Regions from separate parts of the Alteromonas sp. Mac1 genome, predicted to be linked through region 3. Evidence: predicted binding sites of a transcription regulator. Region 3 holds the regulator's gene; each other region holds the start of a gene.
The links. Region 3 encodes MetJ, which represses methionine synthesis genes. Its sites were predicted from a motif close to TAGACGTCTAGACGTCTA; they were not measured.

Region 1 (8,267 bases), 690 kb from region 3:
TAAACAAACGCTAATTAAAAAAGGCGTCGATTGCCGTGGCGTTAAATGCTCTGAAACCCCTTCAGGCCATGCCATTATTCAAGTAACGCCCAGTGGTGAAAATGCTATTGTGTTATTTGGTGGCGCAAACCAAACCATTACTGCCGATACGGTAAACAAAGCGTTGTTAGATACGTCTTCTTCGGATTGGGTATTAACCCAAAACGAAACCAGCAGTATTGCTGACGTACTTCGCTTAGCAAAAGAACAACAGCTTAAAGTTGCCTTTAACCCTGCGCCTATGAGCGAGTCGGTTAAAGCCCTTCCTTTAGATTGTATCGATTTACTGATTGTAAACGAGACGGAAGCAGCAGCATTAACAGATAAAGAAGCGCTTGACGATATTCTTAACGTTTTCAAAGAGCAGTGGTCTCATTGCGAAGTTATCATTACACTAGGTAAAGCGGGTGTGATGATGTTAAGAGGAAGCGATACTATTGAAGTGGAAGCGTTTTCTGTTGATGCAGTAGATACCACAGCCGCTGGCGATACGTTTATAGGTTACTTCTTGTCTGCTTACAGTACTCACACTGATGCCAAACGTGCATTAATCAGAGGCTGCGCAGCATCTGCAATTGCGGTTACCCGTGAAGGCGCTGCGCAAAGTATTCCTACGCAAAAAGAAGTTGACCGTTTTTTGGCAAAGCACACTAAATAAGAAAACGCACTAGAGTATTATTAATGGCACATAAGATAATTTTAGATACGGATCCTGGCATCGATGATGCGATGGCAATATTTTTTGCGTTTCAATCTCCAGATATCGAAGTTCTTGGTTTAACGACTGTTTACGGAAATGTACCGGTCACCATGGCGGCACAAAACGCCCTTACGCTTTGCGAAATTGCGGGTAAAGATATTCCGGTAACCAAAGGTGTTGGTATGCCTTGGGTAGGTCCTGAATCAACTTACGCGCATTTCGTACATGGCGACTATGGTTTTGGTCACATTAAACCTGAAGCGCCTAAAACTGAGCTAGACCCTCGTAGTTCTGCACAGTTTATTGTAGATATGGCCCGTAAATACCCAGGCGAAATAACGCTTGTGGCTATTGGCCCATTAGGTAACTTAGCGCTAGCACTACGTTTAGAGCCTGAACTGCCTAAGTTAGTGAAAGGCGTTACCATCATGGGTGGTGCTGCATTTGTACGTGGTAACGTAACACCACTTGCCGAAGCTAACATTTGGAACGATGCCTACGCTGCCGAAATTGTATTTGGTGCAGATTGGGACTTAACCATGTTTGGTTTAGATGTAACGAACGACACACCGTTTTCTCCTTCTTTCGTTGAAACCCTTGAAGCGAAAAACGAGAAGCTTGGCGGTTTTGTGAAAGACACAGCTCAGTTCTACATGGATTTCTATTCAGCTAATCGTGAAGATCGTGTTTGTTTCTTCCATGATGCTTTCCCACTTGCACACTTACGCCACCCAGAGTTATTTGAACTCACCGAAGGTCATGTGCGTGTTGGTACTGGCGAGCTAGATCGTGGTCAAACAGCAGTGGCACCTAAGGGTACAACCCCTAGTCCACTGTGGAACAATGCGAACACCATTAAAGTGGCTACAAAAGTAGATCACGCTAAATTGGAACAATTGTTCATAGACACCTACGCTTTATAGATGTGAAAGGAGGCTGTTCTACGGTAGTCAGCCTCCTGCTTTCACATTTTAGTTGAGGTAATGTGAACGAATGATCCCTGCCAAGGTTCCAGAGAACGAAGAACAGCGCCTTAGAGAGCTATTAAGCTACGATGTACTCGATACAGACGCCGAGCAACTCTTCGACGACTTAACTCAACTTGCTTCGCAAATTTGCGACTCACCCATTGCGTTAATTAGCCTAGTTGACCCTAACAGGCAATGGTTCAAATCTCGTGTAGGGATTGAAGCGACCGAAACCTCTCGTAATATCGCCTTTTGCTCTCATGCTATTTTACAGCGTGAAGTGTTCGAAGTATCTAACGCAAAAGAAGATCCGCGTTTTCACGATAACCCGTTAGTTACGGGCGAGCCAAACATACGATTCTACGCTGGAGCCCCCTTAATTACCCCATCAGGGCATGCTATTGGTACACTATGCGCAATAGGCGATAAACCTAAAACTCTTACCAACCTTCAACGCAGTGCACTTAAAACACTGAGTGAATCTGTGGTTGCTCACCTTGAATTAAAACGCAAAAACAGAGAGCTTGAGCGAACCAGCCAGTTTAAATCTGACTTTCTTTCCTACATTAGCCATGAAATTAGAACGCCCCTAAATGCGATAAACACCTTCAGCCATTTACTTGAAGGCGAGGCCAAGCAATATTCACTGCCCGCTAACTTTAGCGATTCCTTGGGGCATATAAGCAAAAGCGGCGAGCGTTTGCTTGAAATAGTGAACTCAGTGCTGGATATGAAACAAATTGAAGCGGGTAAAATGCGCGTTATGCCCCGCCCTGTAGCTACAGCCGACTTTTTCACTCATTTATTCTCGTTAACCCGAATTCGCGCTGAAGATGGCAATGTTATTTTTAATGCTGTGATTGATGACAATGTTCCCCACTCGCTTAATTTTGACGACACTAAATTTGGTCAAGTTGCCCTAAACCTGTTATCGAATGCCATTAAGTACACGCATGCCAACAAGCATGTTTCTATTCAAGTGAAGTATAAGCAAGGGAAATTGTTGCTGGCGATCAAAGACGAAGGCATCGGCATTAGTGAAGAGGAACAAAAGAAGCTGTTCGCACCTTTCGAGCGGATGGAGAACGCGCATCAATTTGATGGTACAGGCTTAGGCTTAAATATTACCAAGAAGCTGGTAGAGCTGATGGATGGTTCTATAAAGCTAAGCAGTAAGCTAAACGAGGGTACGCGTGTAAGCGTAGCCATTCCTGCCGAAGAAGTCAGTGCCGATACTGTCGAGCACGACCCCACCCTGTTGCAGCCCGAAAAGCTAAATGTTCCTGCTGACTCTCTCGTATTAGTAGTGGAAGATCATTATATAAATCAAATAGTGATAAAAACCATATTTGATAAACTTGGTTTATCAATATCGGTTGTAGGTAGCGGTGAAGAAAGCGTAGAGTATGTTAAATCGAACCCTGTAGATTTGGTGCTAATGGACATCAACTTACCGGGTATTGACGGAACAGAAGCCACACGGCAAATTAAGCAAATGCGCGCAGCACTGCCTGTTATCGCCTTAACCGCAGATGTAATAACGCAACGAGATCTGTTACTAAAAAATGGCTTAGACGACCTACTCACCAAGCCCGTTGAAAACGCAGAGCTCATTAGGGTACTTAATCACTATTTGGGGAAGTAAGACAACGTGGAGCCTCTGGAAGACTGCTGTATGGAACCGAATACATCACAAATCATGTCAAAGAAAATGTCACGAGTGTCGCTTCGAAAGACATTAAGAGCATTGCGCAACGAATTATCTGATTCACAGCAGCAGCATGCCTCTTTAGCTGTTCGAGATAACCTGCTGTCATTACCCGCGATTACCGATGCATCATCTATTGCTTGCTACCTGCCAAATAACGGTGAAGTAGACTTACGCCCTTTTATGCACGCATGCTGGGAACTTAACAAAAGGTCTGCCCTGCATACTTCCTTGCCTGTATTGCACCCAGTTTGCAAAGGCCACCTGCTATTTCTTCGGTATACCGATAAAACGCCGATGCGCATGAACAAATACAACATTGAAGAGCCAGTACTGGCTTGCCCAGATGTTATTCCTACCTTTCATCATCAGGTGATACTTATGCCATTGGTGGGATTCGATGCAAATGGAAACCGCTTAGGTATGGGCGGCGGCTATTACGATAGAACTTTAGCCAGTATACAAACACAAACGATAAGACCAAAACTCATTGGTATTGCCCACGATTGCCAACAAGTAGACCAACTTCCCGTTCAGCATTGGGACATTCCTGTAAACCGTATTGTTACCCCCACACAGCAATTGAGCTTTAATCGAGCATAACGCACCGTAAATTCCCCTATCACGGTGGGTTAGCCCGTGGTTTTCCGGTAAACTGATGAAAATTTAGTTAGGAGAGTCACTATGGATCAGAATGCAAAGAAGCAAGCAGTCGCTAAAGCAGCCATCGAATATGTTGAAAAAGGCAGTATTGTTGGCGTAGGTACAGGCTCTACGGTTAATTTTTTCATTGAAGAACTCGGCAAAATTAAAAACAACATTGAAGGGGCGGTATCAAGTTCAGATGCCTCTACAAAGTTGCTTGAAGCCCTAGGCATTGAAGTATTCGCGCTAAATGATGTAAGCAATATTTCGGTGTATATCGACGGTGCTGATGAAGTTACCGAACATAAACACATGATTAAAGGCGGCGGTGCAGCCCTTACCCGCGAAAAAATTGTAGCCGGTGCATCAACTACATTCGTGTGTATTGTAGATGACAGCAAGCGCGTGCCCGTGCTTGGCAAGTTCCCACTGCCTGTTGAAGTTATTCCAATGGCGCGCTCTTTTGTGGCTCGTGAGTTGGTAAAACTAGGTGGCGATCCTGAATACCGCCAAGGCGTAGTGACAGATAACGGCAATGTTATTTTAGACGTGCATAATCTTGAAATACTAAATCCAAGAGAGCTTGAGCAGTCGATTAATAATATTCCAGGTGTGGTCACCAACGGCATATTCGCCCTACGTGGCGCAGACATCGTACTGTCGGCCACCGATACCGGTGTTGAAACCTATAAATAATAGCTTTCAAGTTAAACTGATTTCTGTTAGATTTCCGTTTAGACGTCTAGATGGCCTTTCGAGAGTGTGAGGCTGGTGCTAGTCGGGGTAGGTAAGACTTCCGCAAACACGCTGTGAACCCATCCATGGGAGCTCCGCCGCCGCATCCATGCGGCGGAGGGTTTGCTCCAGTCTTACCTACCCCGCCTGCACTAGCCTCGAGCTCTGTAAATACTAATACTTTTTAAGAGATAGCAAATCCATGAGCAAAGTTTCACTAGAGAAGGATAAGATCCGGATATTGTTGTTAGAGGGTGTGCATCAAAGTGCATTAGAAACCTTTAAGAATAATGGATACACCAATATTGAGTATCTCAAAACGTCCCTTCCTGAAGAAGAGCTTGTTGAGAAAGTGAAAGATGCCCACTTTATTGGCCTTCGTTCACGTACTCAAATTACTGAGAAGGTAGTCGATGCTGCTCAGAAATTGGTAGCTATTGGTTGTTTCTGTATTGGTACGAACCAAGTTAATTTAGAAGCAACACAGCGCCGTGGTATTCCGGTATTTAACGCACCGTTTTCTAATACCCGTTCAGTAGCAGAGCTTGTGCTTGGTCAGCTTATTCTTTTGCTTCGCCAAGTACCTAGTAAAAGTGCAAAAGCGCACCGCGGTGAGTGGGAAAAAACTGCCAATGGTTCGTTTGAAGCCCGTGGTAAAACATTAGGTATCATTGGTTATGGCCACATTGGTACCCAGCTAAGTATTCTTGCTGAACACCTTGGTATGCGTGTACAGTTTTTCGATATTGAAGATAAGTTGGTATTAGGTAACTCTACGCAGATAAAGTCGTTAGAGAAGCTATTAAACACCTCTGATGTGGTATCGCTTCACGTGCCTGAAACTCAGCAAACGCAAAACATGTTTGCAGCTGAGCAATTTGCACAAATGAAGAAAGGAAGCATTTTTATTAATGCGTCTCGCGGTACGGTTGTAGATATTGATGCCCTAGCCGACGCGCTTGAAAGCGGCCAGTTAAATGGCGCAGCTATTGATGTATTCCCTGTTGAACCTAAGTCGAACAATGAGGAATTCCAATCGCCTTTACGTAAGTTCGATAATGTTATTCTTACGCCGCATGTAGGTGGTAGCACCCAAGAAGCACAAGAGAATATTGGTATTGAAGTGGCCGGTAAATTGGCGAAGTACAGTGATAATGGCTCTACCTTATCTGCTGTTAACTTCCCTGAAGTATCATTACCAGAGCACACTAACCGCTCTCGCTTACTTCACGTACACAAAAACCAGCCTGGTATTCTTACTCAAATTAACCAAGCGTTTGCAGAGAAAGGCATCAACATTGAAGCCCAGTACCTTCAAACTAACGCAGAAATTGGTTATGTAGTAGTAGATGTTCAGCAAGACAGAGCCTATGACGCGCTTGCACAACTACAGCAAATTGACGGTACGATTAAAACCCGTATTCTTCACTAATGCTCTGTATGACGGTGGTTTAATACCGTCATACACTTTTAAAGACATAAAAAAACGCTGCCAATTGGCAGCGTTTTCTGTTTCTACAATCGTTAATACGATTTTAGAAGAAGTTGTAAACTAGCGTTACTGCAGTTTCAGTATCTAGCTTTTCTACGTCGTCAGATACGTTAGAGTTGTGGTCTACCTTGAATGACAACTTCATAGAAAGGTTACCGCTAATGGTAGCCGTAAGCGCCGATTCAGCACGAGATTTCGTGTTGTCAGAACCCACTTCCGTACTCACTGTTTGCGTGAATTTAGCCGTATCTGAAATTTTCCAAGAGTATGCACTTGAAGCACGAACAATCATGCTGTTCTGCTCTTCGCCTTCTTGCGTTTCAGCAAACGAGTAACCAGGACCGATTGAGTACTCTAAAATGTGACGTTTATTTTCAAGTACTTTTTGGTTCCAACCCACAGCAAGTGTTGATTGATAGTCGAAGTTACTTAAACGGTCATCTTCATACGATGCGAAACCAAATAAACGGTAATCAGGGTTATCTAGCTTGTAGTTACCCTGTGCAGAACCGTAAAACTTTTGCGCTGATGTGTACTCTTCTTCGGTACCATCGTCGTTATCAACAGTTTCTTTTTTGTAAAGACCTTCTAGAGTGTAGTCGTTGCTCCACTGCTCTAATTCTTGGTGAGCAGTAATACCGGCACTGATTGATGACGTTTCGGTGTTACCTGTTGTTGCGATAATACCTAGCTCACCTTCCATCGTGAAAGGTTTAACGTCGTCTTGAGCAAAAGTAACAGAAGAGAAAGACAAGGCCAAAAGTGATGCGAGAAGCTGTTTTTTCATTAGCAATCCTAGTAGTGTTTTATCCTTTGCCATGCTGTGAAAACCTAGCGTAAGCGCTAGCCAGCATAGCCTGAAAAATCTGCGCCAATAGTACCTACCTAATAGTGCGAGTCAATGAGGGTCGAACAAAAATTAGACTATAAGACGTAAAATTTACACTTATTGATAAGCTTTAAGCGTAATTGTTAGAAGAATTGATAAACCAAGGCAACCGAGGTCTCGGTACTTAACCCATCTACATCTTCGGTAGTATCGGTTTCGTGATTCAAAATAAACGATAGCTTCATGGCTAAAGAGCCGAAAACATTGGCCGACAAAGATGTCTCGGAACGAGATTTAGTATTTTCGTCGCCCGCTTCCGTGCTTACAAATTGTCGAAGGTTAGCACCTGAGGCCCAATGATATTTGTATTCAGCTGATGCACGTACAATTACCCCGTTGTTAATATCTTCTTCGAGGGGTTCTTCTAGCTCAACAAAAGCATAACCCGGCCCAACACTGTAACGGAACTCGCTGACTTCATCTCGCCAAACTCGTTGTGACCAACCGGCAGCCAGTGAAGCACGATGATCATAGCCGCTGAAGGCATCATCTTCATAATCGCCGTACATGAACAAGCGTCGACCAGGCTGGTTTAATTTGTAATCGAACTGAGCACTGCCATAGAAGCGTTTGGCCGACACATCGCGACCAGTGCCATCGGTGTTACTTTCTTGATAAAGCATTTCTGCAAAGTACAGACTGCTCCAATTTTCAGTTTCATGGTCGGCGTTGATACCCGCTTTAATACTCGCTGCTGATGTATTACCCGTGTTTGAGAGTATACCTAACTCACCATTTAACGAAAATCTAGGCACTTCGTCGTCGGTGTCTGGCGTAAAATCAGCGTGATAAAGCGTTTGAATTAAGTCGCGATCTGCTGCGAAGACGGCAGTACTTATGCCAAGAAGACAGCATACTGCACAGAAATGTTTTGTTAGATTAAGCATAATTTTTAATAAATTTTTATTGGTTTGGTGTTGTTATGGCATAGCCATTTAACACCCTATTATGCCCTTCCATGGGTATTACGTTAGCTATGTGTTTTTTACCGCTTAGTTGTACGATTGAACACTTGTAAAGCGGCTTCTGAACTTACATTCAACAACCATCAAGCTGCCTTGGCTAGATAAAGCTCAAGGCTGCTTATCACT
Region 2 (8,267 bases), 1.5 Mb from region 3:
GAACAGGTGTAGGGTTTATCGTTATATGCCGACGTACTTCAATGTATCGCCGGCGAAAATCGGAATCGATTTTTTAGTAGTCTGCTAATTTTATTTGTTTTTTTCTTCTAGCATGGCTACTGCAGGTAATGTTTTGCCTTCTAAAAACTCTAGAAATGCTCCACCACCTGTAGAGATATAAGATATCTTATCAGCGATTTCATATTTATCTACTGCTGCCAGTGTATCACCACCACCTGCAATTGAGAACGCATCGCTATCAGCAATAGCCTCGGCTAAGGCCTTTGTACCTGCACTGAACTGTTCAAATTCAAATACACCTACTGGGCCATTCCATACAATAGTACCCGCATTTTTAATAATGCTTTCAAGGGCTTTTGATGAATCTGGGCCGATATCAAAAATCATATCATCGTCAGCGACATCACTAACGGCTTTAAGAGTTGCTTCTGTATTTTCATCGAAGGCTTTACCCACTACTACATCGGTAGGCACTGGAATATTCCCGCCATTGGCGACTGCATCGCTCATTAACTGCTTCGCTTGCTCAGTTAAGTCCATTTCAACCAAAGACTTACCTACATTATGACCTTGCGCGGCAATAAATGTATTGGCAATACCGCCGCCAACAATAAGTTGGTCAACTTTTTCAGCTAAGGTTTTAAGTACAGTAAGCTTAGTTGATACTTTAGACCCGCCTACAATGGCTACCATTGGACGTTTAGGATTATCTAATGCTTTGCCTAGTGCATCTAGCTCTGCCGCAAGAAGTGGGCCTGCACACGCTTTAGTGGCAAATTTTGCCACACCGTGGGTAGAAGCTTGTGCGCGGTGCGCGGTGCCAAATGCGTCCATTACGAAGATATCGCAAAGGGCGGCATATTGCTTTGATAGGGTTTCGTCGTCGCTTTTCTCGCCTTCATTAAAGCGCACGTTTTCTAGAACAACCAAAGAACCTGGTGCTACATCAACACCGTCCAAATAGTCTTTTTCTAGGGTAACCGGTACGTCCAACACGTCGTTCAAATAATTCACAACAGGCTGAAGTGAGAATTCTTCCGCTGGCTCGCCTTCTGTAGGGCGGCCTAAATGCGACATTACCATTACCGCAGCACCAGCATCTAGTGCGGCTTTAATAGTAGGGATCGAAGCTTTAATACGCGCATCAGAGGTCACTACGCCATCTTTTACTGGCACGTTTAAGTCTTGTCTAATTAATACGCGCTGACCGTTTAAGGCCAAATCACTCATACTTGGAATTGCCATTGTCTTTCCCTTGTTAATCGAATAACTGTGAAAGCTGCCAAGGCTGGCGCTACCAACCTTGGCAGCAAAATTCTTAATTAGCTTGCGTCATACATTGCTTGCGCGGTGTCGAGCATTCTGTTTGCGAAACCCCATTCGTTGTCACACCACACCAGCGTTTTTACCAGTTGTTTGTGACTTACTCGGGTTTGGGTACCATCCACTATACAAGAGTGGGGATCGTGATTGAAATCAACAGAAACCAACGGCTCTTCAGTGTAATCTAAAATACCCTGCAATCGCCCTGCTTTCACTCGCTTCAATGCATGATTAACGTCAGCAATGGTTACTTGCGTACTTAAGGTTACACTTAAATCCATTGCAGTAACATTAATGGTTGGCACCCGTACCGCAATAGCTTCAAATTTACCTGCAAATTTAGGCAAAATACGTTCTATTCCCGCGGCTAACCGTGTGTCTACTGGAATAATAGACTGACTGGCTGCGCGAGTACGGCGTAAATCTGGGTGGTAAGCATCGATAACTTGCTGATCGTGCATAGAAGCGTGAATAGTCGTAATCGTACCGCTTTCAACCCCAAAGGCTGCGTCTAGCGCCTGAATAACCGGCACAATGCAGTTGGTTGTGCACGACCCATTAGACACCAACTTATGCTCCGCTTTTAGCGTGTCGTCGTTGGTACCAAAAATCACGGTATTGTCTAAATCGGGGGAACCCGGAGAAGAGAAGAGCACTTTACCTGCCCCCGCATTAATATGCGATTGACCTGATGCCCTATCATCAAACTTACCTGTACATTCCAGTACAATATCCACCCCAATTTCTCGCCAAGGCAGTAAGTTGATATCAGGCTGTGCTAACAAGCGAATAGCATCGCCTGCCACGTTAAGTGTTTCGTTTTCTAATGTCACATCAAAACCGAACCGCCCATGGGCGGTATCGTATTTCAATAAGTGAGCTATACCTTCTGGCTTAGCCACATCATTAATCGCAACCACGTTGAAGTGGCTATTGCGCCCGCTTTCATAAAGCGCGCGCAATACGTTACGACCAATACGACCAAACCCGTTTATGGCAATGTTTACCATAGACTGCGGTGACCTCGTTAGCTAAGAGACAATGCTGCCTCTACCACTGCATCAGTAGTAATATTAAAATGTTTGAACAAGTCACCCGCTGGTGCTGATTCACCGAACGTATCCATACCAATGATGGCGCCGTTGAAACCTACATATTTGTACCAGCTTTCTTTCGATAGTGCTTCAACTGCAACACGCTTAGTTACGCTAGAAGGCAACACGCTTTCACGGTAATCCGCTGATTGACGGTCGAAAACGTCGGTAGAAGGCATTGAAACTACGCGAACCGCTTTACCATCTGCAGTTAGTTTATCAGCTGCTTCAACGGCAAGTTGAACTTCAGAACCAGTGGCAATAAAGATGTATTCAGGCGTGCCTGCACAATCTTTAAGCACATAACCACCTTTAGTAACATCAGCTAATTGCTGGGCATCACGAGGTTGCTGTGGCAAACCTTGGCGAGTGAAAATCAATGTTGAAGGGCCATCGTTACGCTCAATTGCGAACTTCCATGCTATAGCCGATTCAACTTGGTCACATGGACGCCAGTTATCTAGGTTTGGTGTAGCACGTAGTGCCACTACTTGTTCTACTGGCTGGTGCGTTGGACCATCTTCACCCAAACCGATTGAATCGTGGGTGTATACAAAAATAGCAGGTTGCTTCATTAACGCCGCCATACGTACAGCGTTACGGGCGTATTCCATAAACATTAGGAAAGTTGCGCCGTAGGCTTTAAAACCACCATGAAGGGTAATACCGTTCATCATGGCTGACATACCGAATTCACGTACACCGTAGTAAATGTAGTTACCAGAAGCGTCAGTGGCTTCAACGCCTTTACTGCCATCCCAAATAGTTAGGTTTGAACCCGCTAAGTCGGCAGAACCGCCTAGAAGCTCTGGTAGTAATGGGCCAAAGGCGTTTAATGCATTTTGAGATGCTTTACGTGACGCAATGTTTTGCGGGTTAGCTTGCAAATCAGCAATGATTTTGTCTGCTTTATCGCTGAAGTCGGCTGGCAATTCGCCATTTACACGACGCTTAAATTCAGCCGCCAATTCAGGGTAAGCACTTTCGTATGCTGCGAAGGCATCGTTCCACGCACTTTCAGCGTCGCCACCTTTGGCTTTCGCATCCCAACCGGCATAAATGTCGTCTGGAATTTCAAATGCACCGTGTTTCCACCCAAGCTTTTCGCGAGTAGCAATGATTTCGTCATCACCTAATGGTGCACCGTGACAAGACTCAGTGCCTTCTTTGTTTGGCGAACCAAAACCAATCACCGTTTTACAGCAAATTAGCGTAGGCTGAGCGCTGTTCGATTTAGCTTGCTCAATGGCTGCTTTAATTTGTTCTGAATCATGACCGTCAACACCTTCAATCACTTCCCAGCCGTAGCTTTTAAAGCGTGCTGGCGTATCGTCGGTAAACCAACCTTCAACTTCACCGTCAATTGAGATACCGTTGTCATCCCAAAATGCCACTAACTTACCAAGGCCTAATGTACCCGCAAGTGAACAAGTTTCATGAGAAATACCTTCCATAAGGCAACCATCGCCCATGAAAGTATAGGTGTAGTGATCGACAATATCGTGACCGTCACGGTTAAACTGCGCTGCTAATACTTTCTCAGCTAGCGCCATACCCACAGCATTACTTACGCCTTGACCTAATGGGCCAGTGGTAGTTTCAACACCCGGTGCATATCCATATTCTGGATGACCTGGCGTTTTAGAATGTAGCTGACGGAAGTTCTTAAGCTCTTCAATAGGCAGTTCATAGCCTGAAAGATGAAGCAAAGAGTACAACAGCATAGAGCCGTGACCGTTTGAAAGCACGAAGCGGTCTCTGTTTGCCCAAGACGGGTTTGCTGGGTTGTGTGATAGAAAATCACCCCATAATACCTCGGCAATATCAGCCATCCCCATAGGGGCGCCTGGGTGACCAGATTTGGCCTGTTGAACAGCGTCCATGCTTAAAGCACGGATGGCATTGGCAAGTTCACGACGAGAGGGCATGTTGTCTCCTGATTTATTTTGTAGCTGAATTTCGCTAAGGGAACACTGTGGGCAAAATCCCTTTGTTCAACCTTAAAGCGCTGCATTGCTGTATATCTTAATGTGGGCGTTATTCTTACCCATGCCACCATTCAGTTCAATGGCTTTTCATTGCCATTACCGAAAGTTGGCTAAAATAATGAATATTCACATCATTCCTTTGCTAGCCAATATCGCTTCTTTGGGTAAGCGTGGCTAAATTTACTTAATTGTCTGCAAAAGTGATCCGCCACTGTCAACAAATCGTAACGAAAGGACTTTTAGACGTCTAGAAGTAAAGACTGGTATTTATACCTTGTTTTAGTACAATACTCACCTATTTTGAACAATAAACGCTTATGGAGCATGTATGGCCACGCATTTATTCACCTCCGAGTCTGTGTCTGAAGGACACCCGGACAAAATCGCCGATCAAATTTCAGATGCGGTTCTAGATGCTATTCTAGAGCAAGATCCTCGTGCCCGCGTGGCCTGTGAGACCTACGTTAAAACCGGAATGGTATTAGTAGGTGGTGAAGTCACTACCTCAGCGTGGGTTGATATTGAAGAAATTACACGTAAAACCGTAAGAGACATAGGCTACGTTCACTCTGATATGGGTTTCGATGCTGACTCTTGTGCAGTGTTAAACGCTATCGGTAAACAGTCGCCAGATATCAACCAAGGTGTTGACCGCGAAAGTTTAGAAGAACAAGGTGCAGGCGACCAAGGCCTTATGTTCGGTTACGCCAGTGACGAAACTGACGTACTGATGCCAGCGCCAATTACTTATTCTCACCGCTTGGTTCAAAAACAAGCTGAAGTAAGAAAGTCTGGCAAGCTAGACTTTTTGCGCCCAGATGCGAAAAGCCAAATTACCTTTAAGTACGAAAACGACAAGCCTGTAGGCATTGATGCGGTAGTACTTTCTACGCAGCATTGTGATTCTGTTTCTACTGCACAAGTACGTGAAGCAGTAATGGAAGAAATTATTAAACCGGTGCTTCCTAGCGAGTGGCTTAATAGCAACACTCAATTTCACATTAACCCTACCGGTCGCTTCGTTATTGGCGGACCTGTTGGTGATTGTGGTTTAACTGGTCGTAAAATCATTGTAGATACCTACGGTGGTATGGCCCGTCACGGTGGTGGTGCTTTCTCTGGTAAAGATCCTTCAAAAGTAGACAGAAGCGCAGCATACGCTGGCCGTTATGTTGCTAAGAACATTGTTGCTGCAGGGCTAGCTAAGCGTTGCGAAATTCAAGTTTCTTACGCCATTGGTGTTGCCGAGCCAACCTCTATTAGCATTGATACTTTCGGTACTGGCGTGGTTGATGAGAAAACCTTAGTGGCGTTGGTACGCGAACATTTCGATTTACGCCCTTATGGGCTAATCAAAATGCTTGATTTAGAGCGTGCTATTTACTTACCTACTGCTGCATATGGTCACTTCGGCCGTGAGGCATTCCCGTGGGAAGCGACTGATAAAGCTGAAGCACTTCGTTCATCGGTATAGTTTGCTCAGCGGTATAGTCTGCCGAAGGCTGTTTATCTAGCTCAAGGCTGTTGAAAGCTAAAGACAGAAAAAGGGTCGCTTCACTTTATAAAGTAAAGCGACCCTTTTTAATTTCAGATATTTATCTATTTAACCTTGGCTATCTTCAAGCCATATCTAGGCAGTTTCTTCGCTACATAGTGATTATATAATGGCTATATAGGACTATATGGATCCTGCAAAAATAGAAGCACTATTCATACTGCCGCTTGCAATAACCATATCAGGCAAACCAAATCGCGCTAACGCGACATTTTGAAATTCTTTCTTATGGGTTACCTCCGTTTCAGCGAAATCTGGCGGTAAAAACTGTCGACTGCTCATTTCACTGTCAAATTCAACTTCCACCACTTTCAAAGGTGCTAAATTACCGGTGAAAATGTCTACCACCAGCTGTGCACCAAAAAAGTCGATACGATATCGCTGCTTTTCCACCCGCATGTTTTGGGTTAACGGCCATAAATCAGCAAATTGCTCAGAGTCCAACGCAATTCGCGTATCTCTGCGTTTAAGGCCAACACCTTGTTTGACGGCCATGGTGTAGTTGCCACCTTCGTCCCTAATTCGAATATGCTTATCCGGCTCGGTGGCTAAATAACCTTGTCTAATTGCCACAGGTTTTCGTGTATCTAACAAACCTTCTGGCACATAACTTACTAAAAACTTTCGTTCAAATTCCCATTCCGTTTGCATCACTCACCTCCGGCCATGTTCCCTATTTGAAAGTACTGCTTTGCCCACTCAATTGAAGTAAGTCTTACTACTACCCTTTAAAAGTTAGTTCACAATAGAAATATCTAACAAGTTTATTTTTCACCTTTTGGATAAAAGACTACACTTACTATTCAGCTCTAATTTTTTGTTTCAGTTTTGTGTCATTTTTTTAAGGAAAAGTTAGGCACTTAGGGCGAACAAAACCTTTGTGGCTTTGAAGCTACCACTTAAATTTATAATAATCGGTATTCAAAAGAACACGTTTACGCTGTCTCACTCGACTAGGAATTTATTCATGAAAACTTACCCAACTTGCGTGGTTTGTTTAATATTGCTTGCCCCTTTGAGTGCCACTTACAGCGAGGCTGCTGATTGGGATGGCTACTACGGCCCCATCGTGTTCAAAAGCGAAAAAATAGCAAAGTGGAAAATTAAAAGTCGCTTTAATGAAACGCGCCTTGAATCCATACCTGGCTACGATAATCATTTTAACGCCAGCAAAAACAGTCAACTTTCTATTCGCGCCCAGCGTGCTTTAACGCTACTTTTTGAACAGCAAGTATATGCGTCGTTTAATACGACTCACTCACCTTTGCAATACTATCCTGAATGGCGCTACATACCTGAAGACTTAGGCACGTTTACTCGATTAGGTTGGCTAGTTGGTGACGAGAGCGGTTTGAATATGGCGTTAGAATTTGAACATCGAGAGGTGGGAGACAAAGAAAACAATGCGCTTACGTTAGGTGTTCAATACTTTTTCTGATTTTAAAAAGCATTACTAAAAGCTGGTACTAACTTTTGTGCTTTGCCGCTTCCACTTTATTACGAGTTTCCACATACGTGCTTTGAATAACTTTCGCATCGGTACTTGCTCGATGGCGGCGATCGTCGCTTTGCGATTCAATATTTGTTTTTACGTCATGCCAAAGCGCCATTTGAGGTTCGCTCAAGACATACTCCAATGCTCGACATGAAAAAGACATTTGTACCGAGGCTGCTGCAAAAAGTTTTATGAGCCAAGGGTTATCTACCACCCATCCGTCGCTATACACAATGGTATTGCTTAGAAAGGCATTAAGCTCGTGACACACTTTGACCGGGCAAACGCCGTAAGTGTTCAACATGGCTCTGGTGATACCATGTAAAGATTCTGCTTCTTGATCCCAATGAACCCAACTATCAACGGGACGAATGAGTTTGCACCACTTTGCACCATCATAGCGCACTATCCCTATTTCAATAGGATAACTACGGGCACCAAACCCACTGGCTTCCACATCAATAATGGAAGGGGGATAATTTCTTTGCAAGCTAACTCCCATCTGCGCTGGCGTGATATACGCCTTGCCTTCTTTAAACTTAATAAACGAACTCAGAAAGCGCAAACGGAATTGAAAATCATACTTCTGTTGTATAATTAAAAAACAAACCGACACTTCATCTACCTTGTTAATAGTAGAATCGTGCCAGTTTGTATCAATACACAATCAGAAGGCAGGCTGTATATAAAGTGATAGTCCACTTTTAGATAGGTATTACTCAGCCACCGCCAAGTTAAGAATTTGCTCACTTACCTCTGGGGTAATAGCACCCGTTTCGCCAAGGGAAAGC
Region 3 (8,267 bases):
GCTTACCTTGACCTTTTTACAGCGAAGGAAAGTGACAGCAAGGCAAACGAGTCGTTCAAATACCTGATAATAGGCAAATGGTATACTGGTCTGCCCTATAGGAGCAAAGGTTTAATCGAAATTAACCTGCTCGCACACCTAGCATGTGGCAAATAGCGTAGCTCAACTCACTACGGTTAAGGGTGTAAAAATGAAAATGCTTCACGCCTTCTTTGGCAAGTACCTTAACCTGATCCATCGCGATGTTAGCACCAATGAGGTTCCGAGTAGCTTGATCGTCATCGTCAAGTCCATCAAACATTTTGTGTAAGAACCCAGGTACATGTACGTTGGTGAAACCGGCGAACTTTACCAAGGTCTGATAATTGGTTACCGGCAGTATGCCTGGCACCAAGTCTAGGTCGATACCTGCAGCTGCTGCTCGGTCACGAAAACGTAAAAATACACTGGTGTCAAAGAAAAACTGTGAAATTGCTTCGCTCGCACCGGCTTCTGCTTTGCGTTTAAGGTTCAGTAAGTCGAATTGGGCATTAGGCGCTTCAGGGTGTTTTTCAGGGTAAGCGGCCACTGAGATATCGAAATCGGCTACATCTTTTAGTAGCGCCACTAAATCAGAGGCATACATTTCGGTATCTTTCACACCTGGCGGTAAATCACCACGAAGAGCAACAATACGACGAATGCCAGAATCCCAGTAGTCTTGGGCAATCTGTCTAAGCTCGTCTCTGCTCGCATCAACACAAGTAAGGTGAGGCACGGCTGCAACGCCAGTTTGCTGCTGAATGCGTTTTACCACGTCATGAGTACGGTCGCGCTCACCACTATTCGCGCCATAAGTTACCGACATATAGCTCGGTTTTAGCGGTGCTAAGCGCTCAACTGACTTCCACAAGGTTTGTTCCATTTTCTCTGATTTTGGTGGAAAAAACTCGAATGACACATCAATATCACGCAGTTCCGAAAGGGACTGATTGAGTGCATCGACACCTTGTGCGTAAGATACCATGGTAAAATTACTCTTTTATAGACGTTTAGACGTCTAAATTAAAGAATTTACGTCTAGACGTCAAGAGGTTTACACTGCTCAATTGACCTTTTCGTCAACTTGTTTAGAATTTCTCTTCATAACATAAATAAAATCAGACAGAGTTAGCATCATGGCAGAGTGGAACGGTAAGTATATTCATCCCTACGCAGAGCACGGTAAAAAGAGTGAACAGGTAAAGAAAGTCACCGTTTCTATTCCTATTAATGTGCTAAAAGCATTAACCGATGAACGTACGCGTAGGCAGATAAACAATTTACGTCATGCGACGAATTCAGAATTGTTATGTGAAGCGTTTCTTCATGCATTTACAGGTCAGCCGTTACCGGATGACGAAGATTTGAGAAAAGATAACCCTAATCGTGTACCTGCTGAGGCAAGGCGCATAATGGAAGATATGGGTATAGACGTTTCTATTGAGAACGAACAAGAAGATTAAAAAAACGGCAATGAAAATTGCCGTTTTTTTATAATCTTTACACTGAATTACACGCCAGTATATGCGCTTATATTGCCTTCATTCGGTGCGGTTAGGCACTTCTGGAAGTCGTGCAACGCCAGATTCAATCGCCGCTTTTGACACTGCAGAGGCTATGCGTTCACAGAGGCGGGGGTCCATTGGTTTAGGAATAATGTATTCTTTGCCAAAGGTTAAGCTTTTGCTGTTGCTAGCCGCTAACACAGATTCTGGTACGGGCTCTTTGGTAATAGCACGAAGTGCTTCTACCGCGGCCACTTTCATTTCGTCGTTAATGGCCGTTGCGCGTACATCCAGCGCACCACGGAAAATGAACGGGAAACACAGCACATTGTTTACCTGATTAGGGTAATCAGAACGCCCCGTAGCCATAATTAAATCATTTCGAACTTCATGCGCCAATTCAGGCTTAATTTCAGGATCGGGGTTAGAGCAGGCAAAAACAATCGGGTTAGGCCCCATTAACGCCAACGTTTCTGGAGGTAATACATCAGGGCCAGATACGCCTACAAAAATATCAGCGCCTTCCATCACATCTTCAAGTGTGCGTTTATCGGTATTGTTGGCAAACAAGCGTTTGTGTTCCGTAAGGTCTTCACGGCGCGTATGAATAACCCCTTTTCTATCTAACATGTAAATGCGCTCTCGTTGCGCGCCACATTTAATGAGCAATTCCATACAGGCTACCGCTGCTGCACCCGCACCCATACAAACTATTTTGGCGCTTTCGATATTTTTGCCCTGAATTTCAATGGCGTTCAACATGCCGGCAGCCGTTACAATGGCAGTACCATGTTGATCGTCATGGAATACCGGAATATTGCAGCGCTTAATGAGTTCTTGTTCTATTTCAAAGCACTCTGGGGCTTTAATATCTTCTAGGTTAATACCACCAAACGTATCTGCAATATTGGCGACGGTATTAATGAATTCTTCTGTGGTGCGGTGCTTTACTTCAATATCGATAGCATCAAGCCCAGCAAAGCGTTTAAACAGCAGTGCTTTACCTTCCATCACCGGCTTAGAAGCTAACGGCCCCAAATTACCCAAGCCTAGAATAGCAGTACCATTACTGATGACCGCTACCATGTTGCCTTTCGCAGTATATTTGTAAGCATTATCAGGATCTTCAGCAATTTCTCGTACTGGTTCAGCTACCCCTGGACTGTAAGCCAGAGCAAGATCATCCACACTATCGGCTGGTTTTGATAGCTCCACGCTGATTTTACCTGGCGTGGGTTTGGCATGATAATCTAGTGCACGTTGTCTGAAATCTGACATTAGTAAACATATCCTTCGATGTAGGGGTTAGGCAATCTTCGTTACCGTAAGGGCAATCTGCGTTGCCGCAGTAGAATGTCTTCGACTCTATCACAGGGTCATTTGAGTACATATCTGATCTGCCTTTTATACCTTCCAATCTAGGACAGACTTGCTTGTATGACCAGTGACATCGTCGAATATCTGCCATTCATCATATTAATGACACTTTAATAATTAATACATTATTTCTATTTTATAGAAGTGGATATTAATGAAGGCATAACTGATAATCGGATAGCGTTGTAGAAATAGGCATTAAACCGGCCGTTTTAGGTGCTGATTCACGTAATAGGTATAATGAAAACATGATGAAGGAAAGCGTAACTTAATATGTCGGAAAAGAAACTGATTGAAGCGTTAACGGCGGCGTGTGAGTGGGCAAAATCTGAGTCGGTTGGCTTTGAATGGCTTACGCATATGGGGCATTGGCGCAGACCAGAAATTATTGCGGTGTTTGAAACCGAAAAGCAGAAAAGCGAAGCGCTAACAGCGAATTGGAACCAAGCATTTGAAGATGAACTCGTTTATGTGTGTGATACGTTGAAGGTACAGATTAAAAGTGTTCGCTACGACAGCGAGCAAGCGTGCACTTCGCAAAGTAACGGCAATTGGGAGCGGCACTTAAAACGCCGAGCTTTTCACTAAGAGCACTCCACTCGCCGAGCACTGTATTGGTAGAGCTTACTATGGAGCGCAGACACAAAAAAAGCGCCGATAGGCGCTTTTTTTAAAGAAACATAGTGTTTCTGAGTACTGAGCTTATTTAGCGCCCAAAGCACCGAAACGTTTCTTGAAGCGGTCAACACGACCACCGGTATCAACGTTACGTTGCTTACCAGTGTAGAATGGGTGACATGCAGAACATACGTCTAGGTTAATATCTTTACCTAGAGTAGAACGGATTTTCATTACGTTGCCGCAAGAACATGTTGCTGTCATTTCAGCGTATTCTGGGTGGATACCATCTTTCATTTTGGATTACCTTCAATATGAGGCCGTATCGCTATCTGGCCCGAAGCCAAACACCATACGCAACTTTAAATTCAATGACCGACCGCAGAAATTGCAGTCAGCCGCAAAAGAGCGGCGCATAATAAAGGAAGCATCGTAAGTGATCAAGCATTTTTTGTATGCGAAGTAAACAGAGGTGGCGTTAACTATACTCACTGGCGAGAATAAATTCCCTTCCCTTATTTGACATTATATTTAAATGCCAGATCATTAGCGGTTCTGAATTTACGTCTACTTACTTTACGTTTATCAATTTTGGGGCATCAATTTTAATGGTATTCATTCAGGTGGCTGTACCTGTGCCGCTTCGCCAGCTATTTACCTATTCTCATACCGACACCTTACAACCAGGTGTGCGGGTGAAAGTGCCTTTCGGCCCACGTCAATTGGTAGGCATTGTGGTTGAATCCGGTATAGACATAGATGATACCAGTAAAATAAAAACCATTATTGAGGTAGTAGATAGCGTGCCGGTTATTGATGAATCGCTAAGAAAAATGGCGCACTGGTTATGGCAGTATTACCACCATGCGCCGGGGGAAGTGATACATGCCATGCTTCCTGTGCCCCTTCGAAAAGGTGAGCCAGCCACGCCATCACCCGCGCAATATATTCAAGTTACACCAGAAGGGGCTGATACTGATGTCAACAGTTTAAGCCGAGCACCTAAGCAGATGGCCTGCTTAGACGCGGTTCAAACCACATCACTTATTGCTAGCGAAGCGCGTAAAACCTTTTCACCTGCAGTAGTGAAAGCGCTATTAGATAAAGCGCTTATTGAGCTAGTGGAAATTACACCGGAACTCACTGCGCAAGCTTGGCTAGATACCTTCGACATTGGCGAAAAGCCCGTGCCTGATAAAGAGCAAGGGGTAGCGATAGCGGCGTTAAATCAGCAACATGGCACCTTTGCAATCAGCTTGCTTGAAGGGGTTACAGGTAGCGGTAAAACCGAAGTGTATCTGCAATCTATCGAACCTTTGCTTAAAGCCGGTAAACAAGTGCTTATTTTAGTGCCTGAAATTGGTTTAACGCCGCAAACTGTTTCACGGTTCGAAAAGCGTTTTAACATTCCTGTAGGGGTATTGCATTCTCAATTAACGGACGCGGCGCGATTGTCTGTTTGGCAGCGATCGAGAGCAGGTGAGTTAGGTATTATTATTGGTACGCGCTCAGCTATTTTTACGCCGCTTAAAAACCCAGGCATGATTATCGTAGATGAAGAGCATGATGAGTCGTTCAAGCAACAAGACGGGCTTAGGTATCATGCGCGAGACTTAGCGGCTATGCGTGCTAAAGAGCACAGCATCCCTTTACTACTCGGCAGTGCCACGCCAGCGCTTGAAACGTTGAATAATGCGTTGAATGGTCGCTTCGCGCATTTACAGCTAACCCGCCGCGCGGCAGGGGCGCAAAGCACTAAGCAGTACTTGCTAGATGCCCGAGACCAGCCTATTCATTACGGTATTTCAGAAGGCTTGCTGACGATTATGCGCCAGCATGTCAATGCTGGGAATCAGATTCTGGTTTTTGTAAATAGACGTGGTTATGCCCCAGCTCTTTTATGTCATTACTGTGGCACCACGGCGATGTGTAAGCGGTGTGACAGACCTTATACCGTGCATAAAGGGCAAAACAGACTGCAATGCCACCACTGTGGTGCAACCCGTTCCATGCCAAAAGAGTGTGAAGCGTGCCACAGCCATGAAATGGTGACGGCAGGGACGGGCACCGAGCAGGTAGAGGAAGGGTTAATGAAGCTCTTCCCCGATGCCAAACACGTGCGAATAGATAGCGATACGGTAAGAGGAAAAGACAAGCTACATCAAACCCTAGATGCCATTAACCGTCAAGAGCACCAAATACTGGTGGGCACGCAAATTTTATCGAAGGGGCATCATTTCCCACACGTTACACTGGTGGTGGTTTTAGATTGTGATGGGGCGCTATTTAGTGCTGATTTTCGGGCGCCAGAAAAGCTAGCGCAGCTAGTTACGCAGCTTGCTGGGCGAGCAGGGCGTGCCAGTAAACCAGGAGAAATGTGGCTGCAAACCCACAACCCTCATCATCCTTTGCTACAAGATTTGGTGAACAACGGCTACGCCCATTTTGCTCGCCATGCGTTGATGGAACGAAAAGCGTCAGCATTGCCTCCTTATATTAGCCAATTTGTGATTAGAGCTGAGGCAACAGAGAGCTCATCGGCCTATGCTTTCCTGCAACAGGCTAGGGGTGTACTTTTAAACTCAAATACTGCAAATGCAAACCCTACGGGTTTAGTACCGCAAATGACGGGGCCGTTTCCTTGCTTGATTGAAAAGCGCCAGGGGCGTTTTCGCTTTATGCTGGTGTGCAGCCATGAAAAACGTGCGCCGTTACATAACGCTTTACGCTTAGCATTGCCTTATTTACAAGGGCTGCCACAGGCCGCAAAGGTACGATGGTCGGTAGATATCGACCCCACCGATTTCAGTTAGCACACTGGTGGGGAATACGGTAAAATCTCAACACTGATGTATACAAGTGTTTCAGGGTTGTGCACTATGTCTTCGTCTAATGGCACCACCCATTTAAAATAACGATAAGTAGTAGGAAAACTGCCGAATATGGCTCAACGCGATTATGTATCTCGTGGTAAAGCACCACAAAAAAAGAAGCCGGATAATAAAAAGCGCGGCAAATCACAGGTGAAGAGTACACCCACGGCCGCATTCCCTATTGTTCGTTTGGCCATCGTGGTGATATTACTAATCGGCTTTGCTGTTTTCTTATGGTCTATTAAAGACAACGCCAGCTCTGAGGTAGATACCGAAGTTGTACGCCCTGTTGCGCCTACGCAAGAAGCCTTGCCTGAATTACCGAAAGAAGAGTGGGAATATATTCGTACTCTGCCTGGGTATGAAGTAGAAGTAGACGTGGCTGAACAGGAAAAGTCTGACAAACGATACCTTATGCAGTGTGCGTCGTTCAGAACCCGTGCCCAAGCAGAAGAGATGAAAGCCAAAATTGCCTTCCAAGGTTTAGAAGCCCTTATTCGCCAAAGCTCTGGCAGCAACGGCGAGTGGTTCAGGGTTATTCTAGGGCCATTTGAATCGAAACGTGATGCCGAGAAAGCCAAGCACAGCCTTCGTAAAGTGAATATCGCGACCTGCCAAATCTGGTTCTGGAACTTATAAATCGTATAAGATTATCAAGGTAGCAAGCCTACGACGAGTAAAGGTACGCTTTAAATCTTCAGTGTCACTTAGCCAATAACACTTCCACCATTATTTGTGGTGGAAGTTAACCTACGGCAATTAACGCGCTAATCGATATACCCTTTAATCTCTCCCCCCTTGAAAACGAAAACCCTTCCCCCATTTCATAACAAAGTCTTTTTTCAGTTATCGCCCGAGTCTGCGATAGCGCCCACCTTAAACGGGGATTAAACGTGACAACGATTGTATCTGTAAGACGTGGAAATCAAGTTGTGATGGCTGGCGATGGTCAGGTGTCACTCGGCAATACCGTAATGAAAGGTAATGCACGTAAAGTGCGCCGCTTGTACCACGATAAAGTATTAGCTGGCTTTGCAGGCGGCACCGCCGATGCCTTCACCCTTTTTGAACGCTTTGAAGCAAAACTTGAAGCCCACCAAGGTCATTTGACCAAGGCGGCGGTCGAACTTGCCAAAGATTGGCGAACCGATCGCATGCTGCGCAAGCTAGAAGCCTTATTAGCCGTAGCCGATGAAACCGCGTCTTTCATCATTACCGGTAACGGCGACGTAGTTCAGCCAGAAAATGACCTGATTGCTATTGGTTCAGGCGGCAACTATGCCCAAGCTTCTGCTATTGCTTTGCTGGAAAACACCGAACTGACTGCAAAAGAAATTGCGGAGAAAAGTTTGACCATAGCCGGTGATATCTGCGTATTCACTAACCATAGTCAAACGGTAGACGTACTCGATTACTAAGTGGCTGTTTAACTAAAAATAAACAGCGACTTGTGCCTGCTATCGATGCAGTAGCACCAAAACAGAAAAGGGTTTATGCATGTCTGAAATGACACCTAGAGAAATTGTTCATGAGCTAGACCGACACATTATTGGTCAGCAAGATGCTAAACGTGCGGTATCGATTGCACTTCGAAACCGCTGGCGCCGTATGCAGCTTGAACCAGAGTTGCGTCAAGAAGTAACGCCTAAAAATATTCTTATGATTGGCCCAACAGGTGTGGGTAAAACCGAAATTGCGCGCCGCTTGGCAAAATTAGCGCATGCGCCGTTCATTAAAGTTGAAGCCACTAAGTTCACCGAAGTGGGCTATGTGGGTAAAGAAGTAGAAACCATCATTCGCGACCTTGCTGACATTGCCGTGAAGATGACCAAAGAAACTGAAATGAAAAAGGTGAAATTCCGCGCTGAAGAAG
Region 4 (8,267 bases), 1.4 Mb from region 3:
TTAGTGGAGGCTTTGTGGGATTAATTTTGTGAAGACTAATTTTTTGGACAGCCACCGCCAGTATTTAATGGAGAAAAAAGCCTTAAGGAGGAAAACGGTAGGTGATAAGAGGATCAGAGTACTTTGAAACCGTAAGTTAACTCTGACCCTTTTTTACTGCCCCTTTTTAGCGATTGCTATGCCGGTTTAACGTGTAGAACACCGACTTCAACTTTCACCACTTCAGCCGTTGCACCTTTTTTTAGAATAGACGAAGACTTAACAGACCATACCACGCCAGAAAAGCGGGCTTTACCTGGCTCACCAGGCGCTACATCACTTTCTAATTCGAATTGGGTACCAATCCAGTCGGATTTTACTTCTTTCGGCGCTCGATCTCGTTGTAGTAGCTTCATTGGCCGCCACAGCACAAAGGTAAGTACCGAATCGATAATCGCTATAGCTATAAATGCGTCTAACAATTCCTCATCTAAAATCCCGATATACATAAGGCCCGACGCGAGCATCATAGAGATACCTAACGTCAAAAGTAATATGGTGGTGAACCCCATCATTACTTCAAGAATAAGCAATGCTAAGCCTATGCCGATTAAAAAATGAGGTAAATTGGTAAACATATTATCCATTGCTATGCCTTTTTGCCTATTGCGTTCGCAATTGTCATTGCTTGCGCTACAACACTGCCTATTTCTGTCCCGCTGTCTGGCAACAAAACAATTGAAGACTCTTTAGCAATTTTCTCTTTTGCTTGAATAGCGCCTTTTGCCAGCTCAAGCTGCACCGCTTTTTGGCCCTCTTGTGTGGCTGCCGCTTTACCAACGGTTTCGATGGCCTCGGCATCCGCTTGTGCAACACGAATAATAGCCTGAGCCTCACCATCGGCTTTCAGTATTTGTTCTTCTCTGTCAGCTTCAGCGGCAAGCACTATTGCTTGTTTATCACCTTCGGCACGGTTAATAGCCGCTTGACGATCACCTTCAGACTCTAAAATTTGCGCGCGCTTCAATCGTTCCGCTTTCATTTGCTGTTCCATAGCATCTAGTACTGAATTCGGCGGATTAATATCTTTTAGCTCGTAACGTAACACCTGAACGCCCCACGGAGCAGCGGCTTCATTAAGCGCAGACACAATATTAGTGTTTAACAAGTCTCGCTCTTCAAAGGTTTTGTCTAACTCCATTTTCCCGAGCTCAGAGCGCATGGTGGTTTGGGCCAACTGCGTTACGGCAAATGTATAGTCTTCTACACCGTAAGTGGCTTTGTAAGGGTCGACGACTTTAAAATACAATACGCCATCAACGCTTAATGTGATGTTGTCTTTCGTAATTGCAGACTGTTCAGGTACGTCACCCGCCTGCTCTTTCAACGAGCGATTTGCCGCAACAGTATCAATAAAGGGCACGATAAAATTTAGACCGGCTTCCAAAGTGGTGTTGTACTTACCAAAACGTTCGATAATGTACGCGCGGTTTTGAGGTACAAATTTTATTGAGGATTTAAGGCCAATAACAATAAGCACAAGTAAGATGACTTGATACGAAAACACGTAGTCTAAAACGGTTTCTAATTCCATTTATGTACTCCTAAACGATTACTACAACTGCTTGTAATTAGCTTTTATATCACAAAATGAAATCACAAAAAGCAGTTTAATTGTCAGGAAATGTAACGATTGGGTCGAGCGACTTTATAGCAACCTTAATGACACCCACCGTAAAGAACTAATCAAATATTTATCAACTAAACACATTATTTTCTATTACTTTTTAACAGCTTAGCCTCTGCTTAAAAAACAACCATTGCTATACATAGAAGTATTATGTAACTTATACATAACACTCCTATGCAAAGAGACGCTATGGCTTCAACAATTGCAAAAGACTTAGTCGCTGCCTCAGCTACGCCGTTGATCCTCTCTATTCTGAAGAATGGTGATAGTTACGGTTACGAAATTATTCAGCAGGTAAAAGCGCATTCAAACGGTTTGCTTGAATGGGCAGATGGAATGCTATACCCCATTTTGCATCGGATGGAGAAAAACGACTTCATTGAATCCTATTGGGGTAAGGCCGATACGGGTAGAAAGCGGAAGTACTACACCCTGCAGGATGAAGGCCGCAAAGAACTACTTAAGATGCAAGATCAGTGGCATCAGCTATACACTTTACTTATGTCTTTCAAAGGAGAATAAGGCATGTTTGATCTCGATAACGCTGTTGAAAATTGGTGCAATAAGGTTGTCTCTCACAATATCTGGGATGCAGATAAAATTGATGAATTGAAAGATCACCTATATTGCATAATCGAACAAGATGTAAATTCGGGCACCGATGAAAAACTCGCTTTTGAAAAAGCAACCAGTGATTTGGGCTACCCCGAAGCAGAAATTAAGGCGTCTTCTGGCCGAGCCAAAATTATCCAAAGAATATGTCGAGTATTAAATAAAATTGAAGGCAATTCCTCATCAGATTCACCATTGGTGATAGGTCACGCGATAATATGGGCTAGCGTAATGCTTGCAATGGCGCTAGTTGTTAAAGATAAAGACGCTAATGGGGCTGTATTATTGATTTTACTATTAGGGTGGTTTGCCAGCTTTACCATTCTTGACGGTACGAAAACTTCAGCAAAAAAAGAGTGGGCTTGTTTAAAACGCTTCGTTGAACGGAAATTGTCTTAATTCTCCGACTTGGTGGGTGTTAGCGTGATGTTAGTATTGTTGGAAAAGTAGAGCAAAGGCTTAACCCCACTATAAGCGATATCATTAATAAAAATAAAACCGTCACGTTTTTGCAGAAATTAGTAAAGGGCCTCTTTAAGTGAAGAAAGAAAGTTTTGAAGCGTTAAAAGTTGTTATGGAAAGCTACGCTCCCCTATCAAATGAAACCTGGGATAACTTCTCCAATCTTTGCAAAGTAAGAACATTAAAAAAGGGAGCTCTTCTCTATGAAGCGGGAAAACATCCAAAAAGTTTTGCTTTTGTGGTGAAAGGGCTGGTCAGAGGGTATGTTATTAATGAGCAAGGGCAAGAATACAATAAAAACTTCTTTGTCGAAGGGCAGTTTCCCGGTTCAATGACAGCCCTACTTACCTCGCAACCTTCTCGTTTGGCATTTGAGACTGTTGAAGACAGTCTGTTGGTGGAAATCGATTTTGCAGGCTTTCGCCAATTACTTTTTTCCAATAACGAGTTGATGAAATATCAAATCATTTATCTGGAAAAAAATTGGTTACTGCACAAAGATGCTCGAGAAATAGAATTAGTTCAGGATAATGCCACGCTACGATACCAGCAATTTACCTCTGAGTTTCCCAACTTGGCGGACAGGCTGCCACTATACCAAATTGCTTCACACCTCGGCGTAACGCCAACACAACTAAGCCGGATACGCAAAAGTCTCAATAATGAAAAATAACTTTCAAAATCAACCTATGTAAAGGAAGTACATTTCATACCCCGATAATCTTAGTTGAAGTACAACAAAGACGACATACGGGATATGACATGAATGTAATAAACGCATTAAACTGGCGCTATTCAGTTAAAAGTTTTTCCGAACAAAAGCTACAGCAATGGCAGTTGCGCGAACTCCTTGAAGCAACTCGATTGAGCCCTTCTTCTTACGGACTTCAACCCTATAAGGTCATCGTTATAGAATCAAAAAGCGTGAGGCAGCGTTTATTGCCTTTTGCTTATGGTCAAGAGCAAGTAATTAAAAGCTCTCATTTACTGGTATTCGCTGCCAGAACTGACATTGGTTCCCACTTAGTCAGTGACTATATTCAGGAGGCATCGAAAAATAATGATACGTCTTCTGAATCTCTAACAAGTTTTGCTGCAATGGCTGAAAAAGCGCTAGAAACTATGAACACAAAAGAAGGTTTGCACTGGGCACAGCAGCAGGCTTTTATTGCACTAGGAAACATGTTGACCAGCGCAGCTATGATGAAAATTGATACTTGCCCAATTGGGGGATTCGACGCTCAAGAATTTGACGCCATACTTAATCTTACAGCCAACAACCTCGCTTCCACGGTTATTTGCCCTATTGGTATTCGTGACCCAAATGATAAATACAGCCAACGCCGCAAAGTTCGTTTTGATCATCAACATCTAGTAATGGAGATATAATATGTGGGCCTTCCCTGCATTGGCTGTACTAGCCGGTGCCGCTATTACTTTTCAGGCCAGTATGAACGCCCGTTTGGGAGTTCTTCTTAAAAACCCAGTGCTAGCGACAGCAATTGCGTTTTTATTTGCCTGCTTTTTTACATTATTGTTTATGCTGATAAATCAAAGGCAACTTCCGGTATATGCGGATATCAGGTCTATTCCAACTTATTTATGGTTTGGCGGCATTCTCAGTGCATTTGGTGTTGGCAGCTATTATTATCTGATCCCGAAAATGGGTGTGGGCAGCATGATGTCTTTTGCACTGAGCGGACAGTTAATTCTTGCAATTATCGCTGGGCATTTTGGATGGTTTGAGCAACCAATTAAACCTATTACTCCCAAAGTTATCATTGGTATTTTCGCCATGGTACTTGGCATTAACCTTATAAACGGGGGGACGAGAAATGTCTATTGATCAACAGAACATTCATAACCTGACCGCGTTATGGAATAAATACGGCACAAAGTCCATTGCTCATGAGGGAAACAGTACATTACTGGCAACCCTAGGGTGGCCTTATCGCAGTTGGTTGGAAGGTGAAAACAACCTATCGCTACAAATATCTGCTACTCCTAAAAGCCACCGAATTACCTCTTGGCCTTACCCCTTGCCTAAAGCAAATAATGTGGCGTCTATTTCTCGCTTGGACGAAAACTGGCCTTTAGAGTTTGAACAAACAGCCATGTATCTGAAATTGAATGAAATTACATTGCCAACTGAACAACAAAACAACCTAGATTTACGCATAGTCAAAGATGCCGAATCCCTAACTCAATGGTTGCAGATAAGTAGTGAAGCGTTTGGCTACGAGATGGATCAAGAAGTGTTTAAGCCTTTATTGACTGACTGTGACATCGAAATTTATCTAGGCTACCTTAACCAGAAACCTGCCGTAAGTGCCTTACTCTATAAGACAGGCAACGTCACTGGACTACATCAGATGGGTGTCAAAAAAGCTTTTCAAGGCCAAAACGCAGCAAAAAGCGCCATGTATTTGTTACTTGCTCGTGCGCAGCAACAACGGTCTGAATTTATGGTGTTACAGGCATCTAAAATGGGCCTTCCTCTTTACCTTAAGCTTGGCTTTCAAGCGCAGTTCAAACTATTAAACTTTCATTTTGTTGAAGAGAATAGTGATGCGTGATGAATTACAGCGCTGTGACCGAGGCTTACAGAACAAAATTGAAATGATATCAAGAAGCTCGGATGGTTTTAGATACGTTGAAAATTACAGAATGAGAGTGATGACCCATTGTGCACATCGGTTAACGAATAGGATGCTGTTATCAATCGAGTGAGGTGGATGCTGATCCCTCATTGATGGGGTAGAGCTGTAAAGGCTATAAGCGTCATGAAGAAAGGAGAAGTTGGTCGGTGTGAGAGGATTTGAACCTCCGACCCCTGACACCCCATGACAGTGCGCTACCAAGCTGCGCCACACACCGACCGAAAGAGCCGATAAGTCTACTTATTTTTAGTCACAATGCAACGACAATTGTGCAAATCCTTGGTTAAGCGCTTAATTGCTAATCAGTTTTTAAAATAAAACTGCACATCCGGTGTGAAACATCATTTTTATAACGTTAAATAACACACTGCGGTTACTACCAAAGCAACAATCACGTTTAGTACTATGCCCTCTCGCGCCATGGTTTTTATATCAAACTTTTCGGTGGCATAGGCTATTGCATTTGGTGCGGTTGCCACTGGCAGCATAAAGGCGCAACTGGCGCTAATAGCAGCGGGGATCATCAGCAGTTTAGGATCTACGCCTACCGCAAAGCCTGCTGCTGCCAATATTGGCATAAGTAGTGTGGCTGTAGCGGTATTCGATGTTATCTCGGTTAGGAAGGTTACAAATAAACAGATACCCAGAATAAGGAAAATTACTGGTAAGGTTGAAAGCCCAGTAAGCCACTCCCCCATTAAAACGCTTAAGCCCGATGATTTAAACGCTTTGGCAATGCAAATACCACCAGCGAACAATAACAACATGCCCCAAGGAATATTATTGGCGGTTTTCCAGTCGAGTAATTTATCGTGTTGGCTTTTGCGCGTTTCGGTGGCAGGCGTTGTTTCACCGTTGTTGGTCATGAACATGGCGACCACACCAGCTACTGCAATGGTGCTATCGCTAATGGTGGTAATGCCTAACCACGCACTCCAAAAAGGCCTAAATACCCACGCCATAGCGACAGTGCCGAATATTGCCAAAACGCGCTTTTCAGCTACTGTCCATTTGCCCGGTTGAGGTAACGCAATGTTACCCACTTGCGTTAATCCCCTCGCTAGCCACAACGCCATTAACGGAATAGAGACTAGTACAATGGGTACCCCAGTTTTCATCCACTCAATAAAGCTGTACTCATGTCCTTGGGTTTCTTCGTAAACACTCATAAAGATTATATTGGGCGGCGTGCCAATGGGCGTGCCCACGCCGCCTAGGCTTGCGGCATAAGCAATACCTAAAATAAGTGCCACACCAAAGCGGGGATTTTCCATAGCATTAATAATTGCCATGGCCATGGGTAGCATCATCAAAATGGTAGCAGTGTTGCTTATCCACATGCTTAAAATAGCGGTTGTCAGCATAAAGCTTAAAATTAGCTTTAGTGGGCTACCTGCCCCAGTTACCCGCAACATGTAAATAGCGAAACGTTGATGCAGGTTAGCTTTTTCTAACCCTTTCGACAGCATGAACGCGGCCATTAGTAAGATAATAACGTGGCTACCTAGCGACGAAGCCGCTTCGGTATGCGTTAACACACCAGCTAGAGGAAAAAGTGCAAATGGAATGAGTGAGGTTGCGGGTATGGGCAACGCTTCCGTTACCCATAATATTGCCACAAACAAGGTAATGCCTGCGGTAAGTGCAATATCAACGCTTATATTTGAAAAATAAATACCTGAGCCAAGCGCTAGCGAAGTAACAAGGGCAATAAGAATAATAAACGAGCTTTTGTCGAACGGCTTATTAGATCTCATTGCATACCCTTTTTTTATACTTTACTTCATGTTTTGCTACATGCTTTCTTTATATAGTTTACGCGCTAAAGATTTTATGCGCTGTTTTTATCGTCTGACGATATACGACTAGCTACGGCACCGTCTTGCCCTTTATATTTGGCATCTACTCGCGCGTTGTAGGGCTTCTCGGCGGGGTTCGATAACACTTCAAAGCTTAACGCACCAATTTTCATTTTCGGGCGAAGGGCTAATGGCAATTTTCCACTGTTATAAAACTCCAGCACGATATTGCCCGACCAACCTGGATCGATTCTGTGTGCAGTTACATGCACCATTAAGCCTAAGCGTGCTAGCGATGAGCGCCCATCTAGCCATCCAACAATATAATCAGGCAAGGTAACCGATTCATGCGTAATGGCCAATGCAAGCTCCCCTGGGTGCAAGAAAAATGCTTTGCCTTCTGGCAGTTCAATTTCGTCACTCATTACGTGATCTAGCGCTTCTTGCACTTGCGCTTTAGGCCCACTTAAATCGATGTAAGGTGCTTGATGGTCTTCAAATACGCGAAATTTATTACCTAGGCGAATATCTACTGTCACCCCACTAATTTCTTCGTAGTCGGGTGTTGGGTCTATTTTTATTTTCCCAGCTTTTAAATGTTCGTATATATCGCGGTCGCAAAGGCGCATGAGCGGTAAGTCCTTACTATAAAGTGTGCGGTATTATGCGTATGTAGCTCACACCAATCAACTGGCTATAAGCTCTATTTACTTTAAATACCAAAATTAATAACTGAAACGATTAAAAGTGACTAATTTCTGTTTAGGTTTGTAATTTATAGCTTGCCGTCTAAAGCTTTCTGGCTACGCCAATGGGGTCGCCTTTAATATGCTTGTTTTGCTGCGTTCTAGGGGCAACGGTTAACGCTAATTGCATCGATAATGCTCTAGCTGCTTCGCGGTAGCTTTCACTTAATGGGCTATCTGGCGCACTTACCAACAATGGTGTACCCGCATCGGCGTGTTCGCGTACGGTAATATCTAGTGGCAATTGGCCTAGCAGCGGCAAACCGTGTCGCTCGGCCAATATTTCGCCGCCATCTTTTGAAAATACATAGTCTTTGGC

Region 1: a site for MetJ is predicted at 4,788-4,805, ahead of serA (phosphoglycerate dehydrogenase). Genes of this name have one in related genera too.
Region 2: a site for MetJ is predicted at 4,667-4,684, ahead of metK (methionine adenosyltransferase). Genes of this name have one in related genera too.
Region 4: a site for MetJ is predicted at 1,577-1,594, ahead of AV939_RS12090 (slipin family protein). Genes of this name have one in related genera too.

Annotation. Positions count from the first base shown of each region.
Region 1 covers NZ_CP013932.1:3,526,848-3,535,114, forward strand. Annotated here, with positions in the region: gene AV939_RS15100 (ribokinase) at 1-697, shown strand, start outside; gene AV939_RS15105 (nucleoside hydrolase) at 721-1,662, shown strand; gene AV939_RS15110 (hybrid sensor histidine kinase/response regulator) at 1,733-3,352, shown strand; gene AV939_RS15115 (5-formyltetrahydrofolate cyclo-ligase) at 3,383-4,018, shown strand; gene rpiA (ribose-5-phosphate isomerase RpiA) at 4,100-4,756, shown strand; gene serA (phosphoglycerate dehydrogenase) at 4,998-6,227, shown strand; gene AV939_RS15130 (DUF481 domain-containing protein) at 6,331-7,074, opposite strand; gene AV939_RS15135 (DUF481 domain-containing protein) at 7,260-8,063, opposite strand.
Region 2 covers NZ_CP013932.1:1,024,729-1,032,995, reverse strand. Annotated here, with positions in the region: gene AV939_RS04335 (phosphoglycerate kinase) at 91-1,266, opposite strand; gene epd (erythrose-4-phosphate dehydrogenase) at 1,344-2,354, opposite strand; gene tkt (transketolase) at 2,372-4,366, opposite strand; gene metK (methionine adenosyltransferase) at 4,755-5,900, shown strand; gene AV939_RS04315 (CYTH domain-containing protein) at 6,105-6,632, opposite strand; gene AV939_RS04310 (hypothetical protein) at 6,949-7,419, shown strand; gene AV939_RS04305 (3'-5' exonuclease) at 7,448-7,978, opposite strand; gene AV939_RS04300 (iron-containing alcohol dehydrogenase) at 8,192-8,267, opposite strand, start outside.
Region 3 covers NZ_CP013932.1:4,220,487-4,228,753, reverse strand. Annotated here, with positions in the region: gene metF (methylenetetrahydrofolate reductase) at 122-1,006, opposite strand; gene metJ (met regulon transcriptional regulator MetJ) at 1,158-1,484, shown strand; gene AV939_RS17855 (malic enzyme-like NAD(P)-binding protein) at 1,563-2,804, opposite strand; gene AV939_RS17850 (hypothetical protein) at 3,177-3,491, shown strand; gene rpmE (50S ribosomal protein L31) at 3,606-3,818, opposite strand; gene priA (primosomal protein N') at 4,130-6,334, shown strand; gene AV939_RS17835 (SPOR domain-containing protein) at 6,464-7,033, shown strand; gene hslV (ATP-dependent protease subunit HslV) at 7,288-7,812, shown strand; gene hslU (HslU--HslV peptidase ATPase subunit) at 7,892-8,267, shown strand, end outside.
Region 4 covers NZ_CP013932.1:2,835,412-2,843,678, forward strand. Annotated here, with positions in the region: gene AV939_RS12085 (NfeD family protein) at 177-626, opposite strand; gene AV939_RS12090 (slipin family protein) at 629-1,573, opposite strand; gene AV939_RS12095 (PadR family transcriptional regulator) at 1,859-2,191, shown strand; gene AV939_RS12100 (hypothetical protein) at 2,195-2,680, shown strand; gene AV939_RS12105 (Crp/Fnr family transcriptional regulator) at 2,820-3,416, shown strand; gene AV939_RS12110 (NAD(P)H-dependent oxidoreductase) at 3,506-4,132, shown strand; gene AV939_RS12115 (DMT family transporter) at 4,152-4,589, shown strand; gene AV939_RS12120 (GNAT family N-acetyltransferase) at 4,579-5,319, shown strand; tRNA gene AV939_RS12125 (tRNA-Pro) at 5,544-5,620, opposite strand; gene AV939_RS12130 (SLC13 family permease) at 5,751-7,160, opposite strand; gene dcd (dCTP deaminase) at 7,235-7,831, opposite strand; gene apbC (iron-sulfur cluster carrier protein ApbC) at 7,992-8,267, opposite strand, start outside.